One region of the Pseudoxanthomonas sp. P4_B2 genome, then DNA from elsewhere that is predicted to be linked to it. Evidence: riboswitches for the same ligand, from Rfam matches in the RefSeq annotation. Region 1 holds a riboswitch; the other holds the start of a gene.
The links. A riboswitch is a leader RNA that binds a small molecule or an ion and turns the genes downstream of it on or off. The one in region 1 is predicted to bind cobalamin.

Region 1 (8,191 bases):
AGCCCTACAGCTATCTCTACGGCGGCATGCTGGGCCGCCTGGACCACGCGCTGCTCAGCCCCGCCTTGGCCAAGCGTTTGCGTGGCGCCGCCGAGTGGCACAGCAACGCCGATGAACCAGAGGCCGAAGGTTACGCCGGCAGCGACATCGAAGGGCCATGGCGCAGTTCCGACCACGATCCGATGGTGTTGGGCTTCGATCTGTAACCCAATCGATGGCGCCGACGGACGCGGCGTTATCATTGAAGGCATGACCGATATCGAATTCCCCGCGGCTTCTTCCACGCTGATGCTCGCCGGGCCGGCGGGCGCGCTGGAAGCGGCCGTCGACCGGCCTGAAGGCGACATCGTCGCCTTGCCGCTGACGGTCGTGCTCTGCCATCCGCTCTCCACCGAAGGCGGCAGCATCAGCAACAAGGTGGTCACCATGACCGCGCGCAGCCTGCGCGAGCTGGGCGCCAACACGGTGCGCTTCAATTTCCGCGGCGTTGGTCAGTCGGCCGGTAGTTTCGACCACGGCAACGGCGAATTGCAGGACCTGCTTGCGGTGGTGGAATGGGTGCGCGAACAACGCCCGGACGACGATTTGTGGCTGGCCGGCTTCAGCTTCGGTGCTTATGTGTCCTTGCGCGCCAACGACACGGTGTTGCCCGATGCGCTGATCTCCATCGCTCCGCCGGCCGGACGCTGGGACTTCGACAAGATCGTGACGCCGGTCTGCCCCTGGCTGGTCATTCAGGGCGAGAACGACGAGATCGTCGATCCGCAGGCCGTCTACGACTGGATCGATACGCTGAAGCGCAAGCCCGATCTGGTGCGCATGCCGGACACCAGCCACTTCTTCCATCGCAAGCTGATCGATCTGCGCGGTGCCCTGCAGCACGGCGTGAAGCACTGGCTGCCGGTTGCGTGAGTGCTGTCGAAGCAGCGCGCGGCGCGCCGACGCCTTCGCAAACCTACGCTCAGGGAGCGGCGCGCGGCGATTGGCAGGACGATCCCGCGCAACACGCCGCGCTACGCGAACTCGACCGCATCCAAGACCAACTGCTGGAGGCCACGGACGCAGGCTGGCGCGGGAAACTCTCGTTCTGGAAAAAGCCCGAGCCGGTGCGCGGCCTCTACCTGTGGGGCGGCGTAGGTCGCGGCAAGACTTTTCTGGTGGATCTGTTCTACGACGGCCTGCCGATCCAACAGAAATACCGCACCCACTTCCATCGCTTCATGCGTGGCGTACACGAACGCCTGCGCGAACACGCCGGCCAGAGCGATCCGCTGGCCAAGATCGTGGAGGAATGGCGCGACGAACTGCGCGTGCTGGTGCTGGACGAGTTCTTCGTCACCGACATCGGTGATGCGATGTTGCTCGGCCGTCTGCTGGAACGCATGTTCGCCGAGGGGGTGACCCTGGTGACCACTTCCAATACCGCGCCGGAGAACCTGTACAAGGACGGTCTGCAGCGCGAAAGCTTCCTGCCCGCCATCGCCCTGTTGCAGAAATACTGCATGGCGCTGCACGCCGAAGGCGAGGAAGACTACCGCTTGCGTGCGTTGACCCGTTCGCCCGTATACCGCACGCCGCTGGATGCGCAATCGGATGCATGGCTGGGCGAACGCTGGCACGAACTGAGTGGCCTGGCGGAGAAGCGCGGCAACATCGAAATCGAATCGCGCAAGATCCCGGTGCGCGGTCGCGGCAAGAGCATCGTCTGGTTCGACTTCGCCGCATTGTGTGAAGGCCCGCGCGGCACCAGCGACTACATCGAGGTCGCGCGCGAATTCAACACCGTGCTGCTGGGCGGCATTCCCGCCTTCGACCGCAGCAACGAAGACGCCGCGCGCCGCTTCCTCAACCTGATCGACGAGCTGTACGACCGTCACGTCAACCTGGTGTGCACCGCCGCGACCTTGCCGACCGCGCTGTACTCGGGAGCGCGTTTGCAGGGGGCGTTCGAACGCACCGCCTCGCGGCTGATCGAGATGCAGAGCGCGGAGTACCTGGCGACGCAGCACAAGGCCTGAGCCGCCCAGCATCGATGCGAGTGCATCGATCACATGTTCCACGCGCCGTTGCTTGCAGCCTGCTGGCGTGAAACCTGAAAAACGCGCTCGCTGGACCTCGTTATTGCGCGTCTTCGGCATAAAGTTATTCCACATATAGCGTTGACGCATCATTGAAACCACACTATGTTGTGGTTGTCGGTTCCGACGGCTCATGTCATCGGATGAAAAGGGAAGCCGGTGCGGCTCTTGCGAGAGCCCATCCCGGCACTGCCCCGCAGCGGTAGGTGGAAACGAACTCGTCAAATGCACTGGGATGCTGTCCCGGGAAGCGACGGGCTAGGAGGAAGGCCAGGCCTTCCACGTCCACGAGTCCGAAGACCTGCCGACAGCCGCGCGAAGCACACCGCGCGGTGCCGGCCATGAAATCTCCGGGGGGAGAAGGCTGGTGACGCCACGCATCGCGATTCGTCGCGAGGCCTGCGACACCGCGCTCCCATCCTGCGATGCACAAGGCCCGCGTTGCCTGCGAGGGACAGGCCGCTGCGTGCATCATGATGGGAGATACACCCGTGACACAGAACGAACAGGCGCTCGCCGAAGCGGCCGACAACACTTCCTTTTTGCTGACTCCACCGCCCACCGCCACCGCGATGAGCGTGACCAAGCGCAACGGCGGCCAGGAGCCGGTGGACCTCAACAAGATCGTACGCGCGGTGCAGCGCAACTGCGAAGGCCTGCACGCGATCGATCCGATGCGCGTGGCTACGCGCACCATTTCCGGCTTGTACAACGGCGCGACCACGCGCGAGTTGGATGAGCTTTCCATCCGCACCGCCGCGTTGCTCACCGCGGAGGAGCCCGAGTACGGTCGTCTCGGCGCGCGGCTGTTGGCCAACTACATCGCCAAGGAAGTCACCGGCCAGGAAATCCATGCGTTCTCGCAGTCCATCCTGCGCGGCCACGAAGTCGGCCTGATCAACGACCGCCTGCTCGGATTCGTGCAGACCAACGCACGCAAGTTGAACGACGCGCTGGATGCATCGCTGGACCTGCGTTTCGATTACTTCGGCTTGCGCACGTTGTACGACCGCTACCTACTGCGCCACCCGCACACGCGCAAGGTGATCGAGACGCCGCAGCAGTTCTTCCTGCGCATCGCTTGCGCGTTGAGCGAAGACGTGCCCGAAGCGCTGGCGCTGTACCGCCGGATGGGCAACCTGGACTACCTGCCGAGCTCGCCGACGCTGTTCAACGCCGGCACCACCCACGAGCAGCTGTCCAGCTGCTTCTTGCTGGACTCGCCGCTGGATTCGCTGGAATCCATCTACCAGAAGTACGGCGACATCGCTCAGCTCTCCAAGTTCAGCGGCGGCATCGGCGTCAGCTTCACCCGCGTGCGTTCGCGCGGTTCGCTGATCAAGTCCACCAACGGCCATTCCAACGGCATCGTGCCGTGGTTGAAGACCCTGGACTCCTCGGTCGCGGCGGTCAACCAGGGCGGCAAGCGCAAGGGCGCGGCTTGTGTCTATCTGGAGCCGTGGCATGCGGACGTGGAGGAATTCCTGGAACTGCGCGACAACACCGGCGACGAGGCGCGGCGCACGCATAATCTAAATCTTGCCAACTGGATCCCCGACCTTTTCATGAAACGCGTGGAAGCCGACGCCGAGTGGTCGCTGTTCGACCCGCGCGTGGTGCCGGAATTCACCGACTTGTTCGGTGCCGATTTCGAGCGCGCCTACGAACAGGCCGAGCTGCAGGGCAAGGCGATGAAGTCGATCAAGGCGCGCGAACTGTACGGCCGGATGATGCGCACCCTGGCCCAGACCGGCAACGGCTGGATGACCTTCAAGGACAAGTGCAATCGCGCCAGCAACCAGACCGCCAAGACCGGCAACGTCATTCATCTGTCCAACCTGTGTACTGAAATCCTGGAAGTCACTTCCGCCGAAGAAACGGCGGTGTGCAATCTGGGTTCGATCAACCTCAGCCATCACTTGGACGAGGACGCACTCTTCGATTTCGACAAACTGGCCGAGACCGTGCGCCTGGCCGTACGCCAGCTGGACCGCGTGATCGACCTGAACTTCTATCCCATCGAAACCGCGCGCCGCGGCAACCTGCGCTGGCGCCCGGTCGGGCTGGGTGTGATGGGCCTGCAGGATGTGTTCTTCAAACTGCGCCTGCCGTTCGACAGCGAAGAAGCACGCAAACTGTCGGCGAAGATCGCAGAGACGATCTACTACCACGCACTGGAGACTTCGGTGGAGCTTGCCGAAGAACGCGGTCGCCATCCTTCGTTCACGGACACGCGCGCGGCGGCCGGCGAGTTCCAGTTCGAAGCTTGGAACGTGGCGCCCGAGCATATGGAACGCTGGGAAGCGTTACGCGAGCGCATCAAGCAGAGTGGCCTGCGCAATTCGCTGTTGATCGCCATCGCCCCGACCGCGACCATCGCTTCCATTGCCGGCTGCTACGAATGCGTGGAGCCGCAGACCAGCAACCTGTTCAAGCGCGAGACGCTGTCGGGCGACTTCCTGCAGGTCAACCGCTACCTGGTCAACGAACTGAAGAAGCTGGGCATGTGGACGCCGGAAGTGCGCGACGAGATCAAGCAGGCCGAAGGTTCTATCCAGAGCATCGCCCGCATTCCGCAAGCCTTGCGCGACATCTACCGCACCACCTGGGAAGTGCCGATGCGTTCGCTGATCGACATGGCCGCCGACCGCGGCGCTTTCATCGACCAGTCCGCTTCGCTCAACCTGTTCATGGAAAGCCCGAACATCGGCGCGATGTCGTCCATGTACATGTACGCGTGGAAGAAAGGCATCAAGACCACTTACTACCTGCGTTCGCGGCCGGCGACGAAGATCGCCAAGACAACGGTCGGCAACGCCGCCGTCGAGGCGCCGAAGCCCGCCTACACGCCCGTGGAAGCGGTGAGCTGTTCGCTGGAGAATCCGGAGAGCTGCGAGGCCTGCCAGTAAGCTGCGGCGATGCAGCGCTATCTGAATCTGGCGGGAGACTCGGGGGTGGTGGCTTATGCCACCACACCGACTTCAATACGGGTGAAGTTTTCCGGCTCCGATCGCATTTACGTTTACAGCCACGCCAGCGCCGGAAAGGCGCACGTGGAAAAAATGAAGCAGCTGGCCCAGGCCGGCCGCGGACTCAGCACCTATATCTCCCAACACGTCGCCGACGCCTACGTCCGCTAACCGGAAAACACATGTCCACCCACCCGCAGCAACTCCTGCTCGACCCCGGCTTCGAACTGACCCTGCGCCCTATGCGCTATCCGCAGTTCTACGAGATGTACCGCAACGCCATCCGCAACACCTGGACGGTGGAAGAGGTGGATTTCTCGCTGGACACCAAGGACCTGAAGGACAAGTTCGGTCCGGCCGAGCGGCACCTGATCGAGCGCCTGATCGCGTTCTTCGCCACCGGCGACTCCATCGTCTCCAACAACCTGGTGCTGAACCTGTACCAGCACATCAACGCACCGGAAGCGCGCATGTACCTGTCGCGGCAGCTGTACGAAGAAGCGCTGCACGTGCAGTTCTACCTCACCCTGCTTGACACTTACCTGCCGGACCCGAACGAACGCGCCAAGGCCTTTTCGGCGGTGGAGAACATTCCGTCGATCCACAGGAAGGCCGAGTTCTGCTTCAAGTGGATAGACTCGCTGCAGGGCATCCAGCGCATCGAGACGCGCGAACATCGCCGCCAGTTCCTGCTCAATATGGTCTGCTTCGCCGGCTGCATCGAGGGCCTGTTCTTCTTCGGCGCCTTCGCCTACGTGTACTACCTGCGTTCGCGCGGGCTACTGCATGGACTGGCCAGCGGCACCAATTGGGTGTTCCGCGACGAGAGCGCGCACATGGCCTTCGCCTTCGAGGTGATCCGTACCGCGCGTGAGGAGGAGCCGGACCTGTTCGACGACGACTTCAAGGCGCAGGTGGTGCAGATGATGTGCGAAGCGGTGGAGTGCGAGGTCGCCTTCGCCGAAGATACTTTGAGCGGCGGCGTCGCCGGCCTGTCGATCAAGGACATGCGTCAGTACCTGGAATACTGCGCCGACCAGCGCATGGCCCAGCTGGGCATGTCCAAGCACTTCGGCTCGACCAATCCGTTTCCCTTCATGGATCTGCAGGACGTGCAGGAGCTGACCAACTTCTTCGAGCGCCGCGTCTCCGCCTACCAGGTCGGCGTGCAGGGCGAAGTCGGTTTCGACCACGCGTTCTGATTCGCGGTTGTAGGAGCGCCCCATGGGCACGAGCTTTTCACTTGATTGGTAAGAGCTCGCGCCCATGGGGCGCTCCTACGGTCCATAGCTCGAACGGCTATCCGACTCTACGCCGCCCGCATTTCCTTCGCCGCAGCCACCATCGCCGTCAGCGCCGCCCGCGTCTCCGGCCAGCCCCGCGTCTTCAGTCCGCAATCGGGATTGACCCAGATCTGTTCCGGCGCCAGTACGGCGCGCGCCTTCTTCAGCAGGTCCAGCATTTCCTGCCCATCAGGGACGCGCGGCGAGTGGATGTCGTACACGCCCGGGCCGATCTCGTTTGGATAACGGAACTTCACGAACGCCTCCAGCAACTCCATTCGCGAACGCGAGGTCTCGATGGAGATCACATCCGCGTCCATCGCCGCGACCGCGTCCATGATGTCGTTGAACTCGGAGTAGCACATGTGGGTATGGATCTGGGTGGTGTCGGCCACGCCCGAGGCGGTGATGCGGAACGCTTCCACTGCCCAGTCCAGGTACGCCTCCCGGTCCGCGCGGCGCAGCGGCAAGCCTTCGCGGATCGCCGGCTCGTCGATCTGGATCACGCCGATGCCCGCGGCCTCCAGGTCGGTCACTTCATCGCGCAGCGCCAGCGCGATTTGCCTGCAGGTCCGTGAACGCGCCTGGTCGTCGCGGACGAACGACCATTGCAACACTGTCACCGGGCCGGTCAGCATGCCCTTCATCGGCTTGCCGGTCAGCGACTGCGCGTAGTGCGACCAGCGCACGGTCATCGGCTGCGGGCGGGTCACGTCGCCGTAGATGATCGGCGGCTTCACGCAGCGCGATCCATAGCTCTGCACCCAGCCGAGCTTGGTGAAGGCGAAACCCTCTAGCTGTTCGCCGAAATACTCGACCATGTCGTTGCGTTCGAATTCGCCATGCACCAGTACGTCGATGCCGATGCCTTCCTGGAAGCGCACGCATTTTTCGGTTTCCGCGGCTAGGAACGCGTCGTAATCGGCATCGGAAAGCGTGCCGGACTTGTTCTTGGCACGCGCCTCCCGCACTTCCAGCGTCTGCGGGAACGAGCCAATAGTGGTGGTGGGATAAGCCGGCAGCTTCAGGGCCGTCTGTTGTAGCGAACGTCGCGCCTGATAGCCGGAGCTGCGCTGCGCGGAGGCTTCGGTCAAGGCGGCCAAGCGCGCGGCCACTTCCGGCTTGTGCACCCGGGAAGACTGCCGCCTGGATTCCAGCCGGTCGCGCGCGACGCTCAACGCCGCCTCCGCTTCCGGTCGACCTTGCAGCGCATCGGCGAGAGTCTTGAGTTCCTCGATCTTTTGGCGTGCGAACGATAGCCACGAATGCAGATCGCCAGGCAACGATTTCTCGCTGGTCAGATCGACAGGCACGTGCAGCAGCGAACATGAGGGCGCGAGCCATAGATTGTCCGCGCCGACATGGCCTCTGGCGTATTTGGCTAGGATCAGCGCGTTGTCCAGATTGCTGCGCCAGACGTTACGGCCGTCGACCAGACCCAGGGAAAGCACGCGTTGCTTGGGCAAGGCTTTCAACACCGCATCCAGCTGTTCCTTGCCCCGCACTAGGTCCACATGCAGGCCTTCGACGGGCAAGGAGGTCGCTAGGGCGAGGTTATCGTTGAGCGCGCCGAAGTAAGTGGCCAACAGCAATTTGGGACGCGGTACGTTCTCAAGTGCGGCATAGGCGGCGCGATAGGCCGCATGGTCGTCGGCGTCCTGGTCCAGCACCAGGCAGGGCTCATCGATCTGCACCCACTCGGCGCCGGCGTCTTTCAGCTGGCCGAGGAGTTCCGCATACACCGGCAGCAAGCGGTCGAGCAGATCCAGACGGTCGCTTCCGTCCACTGCCTTCGACAGCAACAGAAAACTGACCGGTCCCAACAATACGGGCCGCGCGTCGAAGCCCAACGCCTTCGCTT
Region 2 (8,191 bases), 540 kb from region 1:
CTGTCGGGCATCGAGATCCTGGTCCTGGACGAAGCCGACCGCATGCTCGACATGGGCTTCCTGCCAGCGATCAAGCGCATCCTCACCAAGCTGCCCAAGCAAAACCGGCAGACGCTGCTGTTCTCGGCGACCTTCGTCGACAGCATCAAGCAGCTGGCGATGGAGTTCATGCACGAGCCGAAGCAGATCCAGGTCACCCCCAGCAACACCGTGGCCGAGACCATCAGCCACCGCGTGCATCCGGTCGACGGCACCCGTAAGCGCGAGCTGCTGCTGCACATCCTGGCTGCCGATTCGCGCAAGCAGACCCTGGTGTTCGGCCGCACCAAGCACGGCTGCGACAAGCTGACCAAGTACCTGGAGCAGTCCGGCATCAAGGCCGCGGCGATCCATGGCAACAAGAGCCAGGGCGCCCGCATCCGCGCGTTGAAGGACTTCAAGGCCGGCCGCATCAACGTACTGGTGGCCACCGATATCGCCGCGCGCGGCATCGACATCGACCAGCTGCCGACCGTGATCAACTTCGACCTGCCGATGGTCGCCGAAGATTACGTGCACCGTATCGGCCGCACCGGCCGCAACGGTTCGCAGGGCGAGGCGATCTCGCTGGTGGCGCAGGATGAAGCCAAGTTGCTGCGTGCGATCACCCGCATGCTCAAGCGCGACGTGGAAATACGCGATGTGCCGGGCTTCGAGCCGATGCGTCCGATCCGCTGGGGCAACGACAACCCGCCCAACGAGCGTCCGGGCGGCAACAACGCCCCGCGTCGGGCCAACACCGCGCGTCGTCCGCATTCGGATGCGCCGCGTCACGCGCATGCTGGTCCGAAGCAGCGCACTGCTGGCAATCCGGGTGGTGGACAGCGCGATGGTGCGCGTAGTCCGAACCCTTACCGCCAGGGTGCGCGTCCGGCGCGTTGATTGGCCGATAGTAGTCGCATGGAAAGCCGGCCTTCGGGTCGGCTTTTTTGTGTCGCCATACGCGAAGTCGCTGATGGCAACCCAAATAGGAACGTCATCCCGGCGAATGCCGGGATCCAACTATCGGCGAGAAGGCGTTCCTGCGTTCGGATAGCGGCGGGCGAGCTTGGATCCCGGCATTCGCCGGGATGACAACCTTTGAAATTTATCGCCGACGGTTTGTACTGCTGACGCTTTGGCTTATCGCCGACGGCTAGCCTTCGCTGCCCCATCCTCCACCCCTACAATGCCACCCATGGACATCTTCAAAATCTTCACCCTGGAAGCCGCGCACCGGCTGCCCAACGTACCGCCCGGCCACAAATGCGCGCGTCTGCACGGACATTCGTTCCGCATAGAAGTGCGCGTGGCGGGTGAGCCGGGGCCGGAAACGGGCTGGGTGATGGACTTCGGCGACATCAAGGCCGCGTTCCAGCCGCTGTACGACCAGCTGGATCATCATTACCTCAACGACATCGAAGGCCTGGACAACCCGACCAGCGAACGGCTGGCGATCTGGGTCTGGGAGCGTCTCAAGCCCGCATTGCCCGCGCTAAGCGAGATCGTGGTCCACGAGACCTGCACCTCGGGCTGCCGCTACCGCGGCTAAGGGATCGTAGGGGGCCGTGGGAGCGGCGTCCCGCCGCGAGCTTTCCCTTCCAGGCAATCACGCGTTGCGACCTACGCTAGGTAAGAGCTCGCTGCGGGACGCCGCTCCCACAGCAACAGGCTTCAAGCACTTGATTTTAAACGGGCGCTGACCGTTCGTCGGCTGACCATACGCCTGTTGTTGCATTGCAACAAAGACTTGCGTATGTTGCACCGCAACAAGCCGGTAAAACCCCTTTCAGGAGACATCACCATGTCCGCACAGATCAACGAACAGTTCACCACCTTCACCCACCAGTTCGCCGCTGCCGCTGCGCGCGCCAACCGTCTGGCCCTGGAAAATGCCGAGACCGTGTTCGGCGTGCAGCTGAAGACCTTCGAAAAGAACGTCGAAGCCACCACCGCGTTCTTCGGCGAACTGTCGGAAATCCGCGACGTCGAAGCCTACAAGACCGTGTGGCCGAAGGGCCTGCAGATCGCCAAGGAAAACGCCGAGCGCTTCGCCGCTGCTGGCCAGGAAGTGATCGGCCTGACCTTGAAGACCAATGAAGCCCTCGGCCAGCTGGCCAAGAGCCAGTTCGAAGCCGCCAGCGAAACCGCCCAGGCGACCGTGGCCAAGGCGACCAAGGCCGCCAAGGGTAAGTAAGTAGTTCGCCAAGCAGTTCGAAACACCTCGTCGTTTTATTGCGCGGCCCCCCTCCCTCCGCGCAACCGACCCGGCAGCCCCCACGCTGCCGGGTTTTTTATTGCCCTGGTTTCAGCAATCGCGAGAGCGCTCGGGCATCCGGCGAAGGGCTGTAGGGAAGCCGCCCCCAACACGGCGAGTGCAGGCGTAGTTTGAGCATTTCGAAATTCTCGTCCTGCCGCGCCATCTCGGGATCCACGTGGTTGGCGATCCAGCCCACCAACTCGCAACCGTCGTCCGCGATCGCACGCGCCGTCAGTCGCGCATGATTGAGACAGCCAAGGCGCATGCCCACCACCATCACCACCGGCAGGCGTAAGCTGCGCGCCACGTCGACCTGATCCAGCGTGGCAGACAACGGCGCCGACCAACCTCCGACACCCTCCACCACCACTGCATCGGCCAGGGCTTGCAAGCGTTCGAATGCGGAAACGATCTTCCCCAATTCGATTTCCACCCCGGCCTCGCGCGCGGCGATTTCCGGCGCCAGCGGCGAAGGCAACGCATAGGGATTGAGGTCGGCGTAGTCCGGGCGCGGATCGCTGGCTTCCAGCAACGCCAATGCATCCTCGTTGTGCCAGCCGGTATCTGTCCACACGCAACCGCTGGCCACCGGCTTCATGCCGACCGCACGCAGCCCGCTCGATCGCAAGGTGTGCAGCAACGCGGTAGACGCGATGGTCTTGCCTATGCCGGTGTCGGTTCCGGTGACGTAGAAATGCTTCATCTGGGAAATCGTGGCCGTTGCTCGCGTCGAATCCCGTTTACTTTTGCATGATTTAGGTTACGCATGTGCGCCTAATCACCAGGCGTAGCCACACCATGGCTGCACGGAACGCCGTCATCATGAAAGGGATAGAATCCGGCCATGTCCTTCGCCACCCAGACCCTGTCCGGCAGTAAGCCGGAACAGTATGCGCAGCTCGTCGCTCAGGCGCGCGCATTGATCCAGGGCGAGCCCGACCGCGTGGCCAACGCCGCGAACCTGGCCGCTCTCGTCTACCACGCCCTGCCCGATCTCAATTGGGTCGGCTTCTATTTCTACGACGGCGCCGAGCTGGTGGTGGGGCCCTTCCAGGGCTTGCCCGCCTGCGTCCGCATCGCGCTGGACAAAGGGGTCTGCGGCGCCGCCGCGCGTACCCGCCAGACCCAGCGCGTCGCCGATGTGGAAGCTTTCCCCGGCCATATCGCCTGCGATGCGGCCTCGCGCTCCGAATTGGTGGTGCCGCTGGTGCACGACGGCAAACTGGTCGGCGTGTTCGACCTGGACAGCCCGCGCGTCAATCGCTTCGACGAGGAAGACCAACAGGGCCTGGAAGCCATTGCCCAAGCCTTCCTGGACGCCCTGAAATGACCGCCGCGCCGCCGATCAAGATGCGCAACATCGGCCCCAAATCCGCCGCCTGGTTGCGCCAGGTGGGCTTGCGGACCCAGGAAGACATCGCCGCCGCTGGTCCGGTCGATGCCTTTATGCGGGTCAAGCGCGCCGGTTTCCGCCCCAGCCTCAACCTGCTGTATGCGCTGGAAGGCGCACTGGCCGACTGCCATTGGCAGGAAGTGCCTGAAGCGCGCCGGCAGATACTGGTGGCCGAATACGAAGCGGCCGCCGCGCTGCTTCCCGCACCGCGCGGGCGTCCTGCCGCTTCGCCGGTCACCACTACGCACCACGAGCAACAGGATCACGAACAGCAGGATCACCAGGCGTCGCCAGCGTTCGATCTGTTCGATTCGCACAGCGACGACGGCGCCGAACGCGAAGACTGAATCGGTCGCACCAGACGCGCCGCTATGCCCGCCCGTCCCGCATCGCGTACACTTCGCGCGCTTCAAGGTGACCCTGCGGCACGCGCCAACGGGTTGAAACGGGAAGCCGGTGAGTCATTCCGACCCAGGTCGCGAACGACAAGTCCGGCGCTGCCCCCGCAACGGTAAGCGAGCCAGCCAGAGCATCAGCCACTGCACGCGAGTGCGGGAAGGCGCCGCGGCCGAAGCCGCACTCGCACGAGTGCCTCTTCAACTCGCAAGCCCGGAGACCGGCCCTGGAGTTCACTGGTTGCGATGCGGCGGGCATTGCGGCGGCGGTCCGTGCTGCGGGCCTTCGCGCGCGCCTTAACTGGCAAATCCCTCCGCTTGCGACTCCATCAGACCATTCCGCGTACGGGTCGTGCGCGGTGGAGAAGTTCGCCATGCAGCACCGTCTTTCCGTTTTCCCCTCGCTCCACGCCCTCGCTTTCGCCATCGCGCTAGCCCTTCCCTCGATAGCCCATGCGGAGATCGCCGCCGACGCCACCGACCTCGACGAAATCGTGGTCACCGGCACCCGCACCGATGTGGCCATCGAAGACAGCCTGGTGCCTGCGCAAGTGATCGATCGCGAAGAGATCGAACGCACCCAAGCGCGCTCGTTGCCGGAACTGCTGAAAGGCCGCGCGGGCCTGAACATCACCAACCAGGGCGGGGCGGGCAAGCTGACCTCGATCTTCCTGCGCGGCGCCGAATCCGACCATGTGCTGGTGCTGGTCGATGGCATCCGCATCGGTTCGGCGACCGCCGGTCTGGCGTCTTTCCAGGACCTGCCCGTCGACCAGATCGAACGCATCGAAATCATCCGCGGCCCGCGCTCCAGCCTGTACGGCTCGGAAGCCATCGGCGGCGTGATCCAGATCTTCACCCGCAAGGGCGGCATGGGTTTCGAACCGCATTTCCGCCTCGGCGCGGGCAGCCACAATCTGCGCGAGGCCAGCGCCGGTTTCAGCAATCGCGGCGAGCGCGGCTGGATCAGCGCCGAAGGCGCGTACCAAGAAACCGACGGCATCAATGCCTGCCGTGGCGCGGGCTTTCCCGTCTTCCAGGGTTGCTTCACCGACGAACCCGACAAGGATGGCTACCGCAATGTCTCCGTGTCGCTGCGCGGCGGCATCGAGTTCACCGATGAGGTGACCGTCGAGGGCCACTTCCTGAACGCCGATGCCGACAACGAATACGACGGCAGCGTCTTCGGCGGCAACGAAACCGAAACCACGCAGCGCGTGCTCGGCAGCAAGCTGACCTGGACGCCGGGCGAGCGCTTCAAACTCACCGCGCAGGCAGGACGCACCGCGGACAAGTCCGATGCCTACTTCCGTGACGCGGGCATCCGCAGCTATGTCAACACATTCGACACGCAGCGCGACACGGCCTCGCTGCAGGCGGATTTCGCGTTCGCCGACGGACAGCTGTTGACTGCCGGCGGCGACTGGCAACGGGACGAAGTGACCAGCACCACCGAGTTCCTGGTGACCGAACGCGACAACACCGGCGTATTCGTCGAATACCAAGGCCGCTTCGGCGCTCACCAGCTGCAAGCCAGCGTGCGCAACGACGACAACGAACAGTTCGGCAACCACACCACCGGCAGCGTCGGCTGGGGCATGTCGCTGAGCAACGACTTCAGGCTCAACGCCAGCTACGGCACCGGCTTCAAGGCGCCTACTTTCAACGACCTTTACTTCCCGTTCGGCGGTAACCCGGATCTGGAGCCGGAAGAGTCGAAGAGCTTCAACGTTGGTATCGGGCAATACGCCGAGAACTGGAACTGGACGTTCAACCTGTTCCAGACGCGCATCGATGCGCTGACCGGCTACGACAGCTTCTTCAACCTGGTGCAGATCGATGAGGCGCGCATCCGTGGCGCGGAACTGACCTTCGCCACCACGTTCGCCGGCTGGGACCTGTCGACGCAGCTCAGCTATGCCGATCCGCGTGCGCGTGCACACCTGACCGCCGAAGGCACCGACAACCCCAACTACGACAACCTGCTGCCGCGCCGTGCTCCGCGTACCGGCCGTATCGACCTGGACCGCAGCTTCGGCGCTTTCCGTTTCGGCACCACGCTCAATGGGGCCAGCGCACGCTACGACGACGCGGCCAACACTGTGCGTGTGGCCGGATACGGGACCGTCGATCTGCGGTTGGAATACGCGGTGAATGCGGATTGGACGCTGCAGGCGCGTGCGACCAACGTGTTCGACCGGGACTACGAGACCATCGCCTGGTACAACCAACCCGGCCGCGAATACGGGCTGAGCCTGCGCTACCGGCCGGCGCGCTGAGCTAAGACTGAGCGTTTGCAGCGTCTGGCTGGTAAGAGCAAAAGCAAATCCCCCTCAATCCGTCTTTTTCAAAGGGGGAGGAAAAGCGTCGTGAGGAGGGACAAAAAAACGGCCTCGGACTCGCCACGCGCCATGAACAGCTCCCTCCTTTGAAAAAGGAGGGTTGGGGAGGATTTGCTCTTATCGCGCCGTTTGGACACGCGGCAAAGCACGTGCCTCCATTCTCGGCACAGCGAAGTCCTACTTCAGCAATTCGCGCATGTCATCGATGACTCTGACACCTGGCACCGAATGCGGATCGAAGCCGCGCAAGTACCCGTAGGTTACCAGCGCCATCGGCATGTTCGCCGCTACCGCCGTCTCCACGTCGGTGGCCGAATCGCCCACCATCAGGCATTGCGAGACGTGCAGGCCGAAATGATCGACCACATGCAACAACGGCACTGCGCTGGGCTTACGCTCTGGCAGCGAATCGCCGCCGACGATGCATTCGAAATATTGGCCTAGATCCAGGGCATCCAGCAGCGGGCGCACGAAGCGCTCGGGCTTGTTGGTGCAGACCGCCACCGCGATGCCTTCCACGCGCAGCGCCTCCAAAGTGTCGACCACGCCGGGATAGACCGTGGGGTAAAGCAACAGGCACTCGGCGTAGTGGACCATGAAGGCCGGCATCACTTCGTCCAGATCGATGCGCTTGCCCGCATGTTCGAATGCGCTGGTCACCAACGCGCGCGCGCCGTCGCCTATCCAGCCGCGGATGACCGATTCCTCGACACGCGGTAACGACCAGTCCGCCAGCGTGCGGTTGACCGCCTCGGCGATATCGGACGCGCTGTCTACCAGGGTGCCGTCCAGGTCGAAGACGACAAGCGAATAAGAAAAGCTCAAGATTTTGCTCCAGATGAAAAGATTGCTCCATGCAAACTTATATCCCGTTCGTGGTCATCACGAACGGTTTTCTATGGGTTCGACTCATTAAATATTCGACTCATTAAACAATGTGCCTTGGGACATTCCCTCCTCGCGCTCGCGAAAGCCCCCCAGCCCCACACCCACCAACCGATAAAGGGTTCCCTCCGGCTGCTCCACTCTCGCGCACAACGACAACGCGATGTCCGTCAGTGCTTCGAGGGAATCCGGCGGCGTCTCCGGCGTATGACTGCGGGTGAGGATACGGAACTGGGAAGTCTTGAGCTTCAGCACCACCGTGCGGCCCACGCGTTCGGTCTTGCGCGAGGCTTCCCATGTCTTCACCGCTAGGCGACGGATGGTGGGCGCCAATTCGTGCAGCGGCACGTCGTGTTCGAAGGTGTCCTCGGCGGAGATCGATTGCACCGGCTGGTTGGGTTCGACCGGCCGCTCGTCGATGCCGCGCGCGCGCCGGTACAATGAGGCGCCGAAGCTGCCGAAATGGCGCTGCAGTTCGTCCATCGGATATTCGCGCAGATCGCTGACCAGCTCGATACCCAGCGCAGACAGTTTTCCCTGCATCACCTTACCCACCCCGGGAATCTTCGCCACCGGCAGGGGCGCCAGAAAGGCGTCGACCTGATGGGGACGGATCACGAACTGCCCGTCGGGCTTGCGCCAGTCCGAGGCGATCTTGGCCAGGAATTTATTGGGGGCGATGCCCGCCGAAGCCGTGAGCGAAGTTTCTTCGCGAATCTGGCGGCGGATCTCCTCGGCGATGGCGGTGGCGCTCGGGAAATCGGTCTTGGGCTCGGTGACGTCCAGGTAGGCTTCGTCCAGCGACAACGGCTCTACCAGGTCGGTGTGCCGCAGGAAGATGTCGCGGATCTGTTTCGAGGCCGCCTTGTAGCGCACGAAATCCGGCGGCACGAATACC

Region 2: it holds a riboswitch for cobalamin, as region 1 does, so the genes downstream of both, btuB (TonB-dependent vitamin B12 receptor) here and AC1DTQ_RS06270 (ribonucleoside-diphosphate reductase subunit alpha) in region 1, are expected to answer to the same signal.

Annotation. Positions count from the first base shown of each region.
Region 1 is NZ_JBFUHQ010000002.1:391,246-399,436, forward strand. Features, by position in the region: gene AC1DTQ_RS06255 (ExeM/NucH family extracellular endonuclease) at 1-206, shown strand, start outside; gene AC1DTQ_RS06260 (alpha/beta hydrolase) at 250-912, shown strand; gene zapE (cell division protein ZapE) at 909-2,018, shown strand; cobalamin riboswitch at 2,180-2,401, shown strand; gene AC1DTQ_RS06270 (ribonucleoside-diphosphate reductase subunit alpha) at 2,555-4,987, shown strand; gene AC1DTQ_RS06275 (hypothetical protein) at 4,997-5,218, shown strand; gene AC1DTQ_RS06280 (ribonucleotide-diphosphate reductase subunit beta) at 5,230-6,249, shown strand; gene metE (5-methyltetrahydropteroyltriglutamate--homocysteine S-methyltransferase) at 6,357-8,191, opposite strand, start outside.
Region 2 is NZ_JBFUHQ010000002.1:931,489-939,679, reverse strand. Features, by position in the region: gene AC1DTQ_RS08695 (DEAD/DEAH box helicase) at 1-921, shown strand, start outside; gene queD (6-carboxytetrahydropterin synthase QueD) at 1,217-1,570, shown strand; gene AC1DTQ_RS08685 (phasin family protein) at 1,823-2,215, shown strand; gene bioD (dethiobiotin synthase) at 2,313-2,981, opposite strand; gene AC1DTQ_RS08675 (GAF domain-containing protein) at 3,123-3,608, shown strand; gene AC1DTQ_RS08670 (TfoX/Sxy family protein) at 3,605-4,018, shown strand; cobalamin riboswitch at 4,067-4,310, shown strand; gene btuB (TonB-dependent vitamin B12 receptor) at 4,441-6,345, shown strand; gene gph (phosphoglycolate phosphatase) at 6,586-7,233, opposite strand; gene dinB (DNA polymerase IV) at 7,321-8,191, opposite strand, start outside.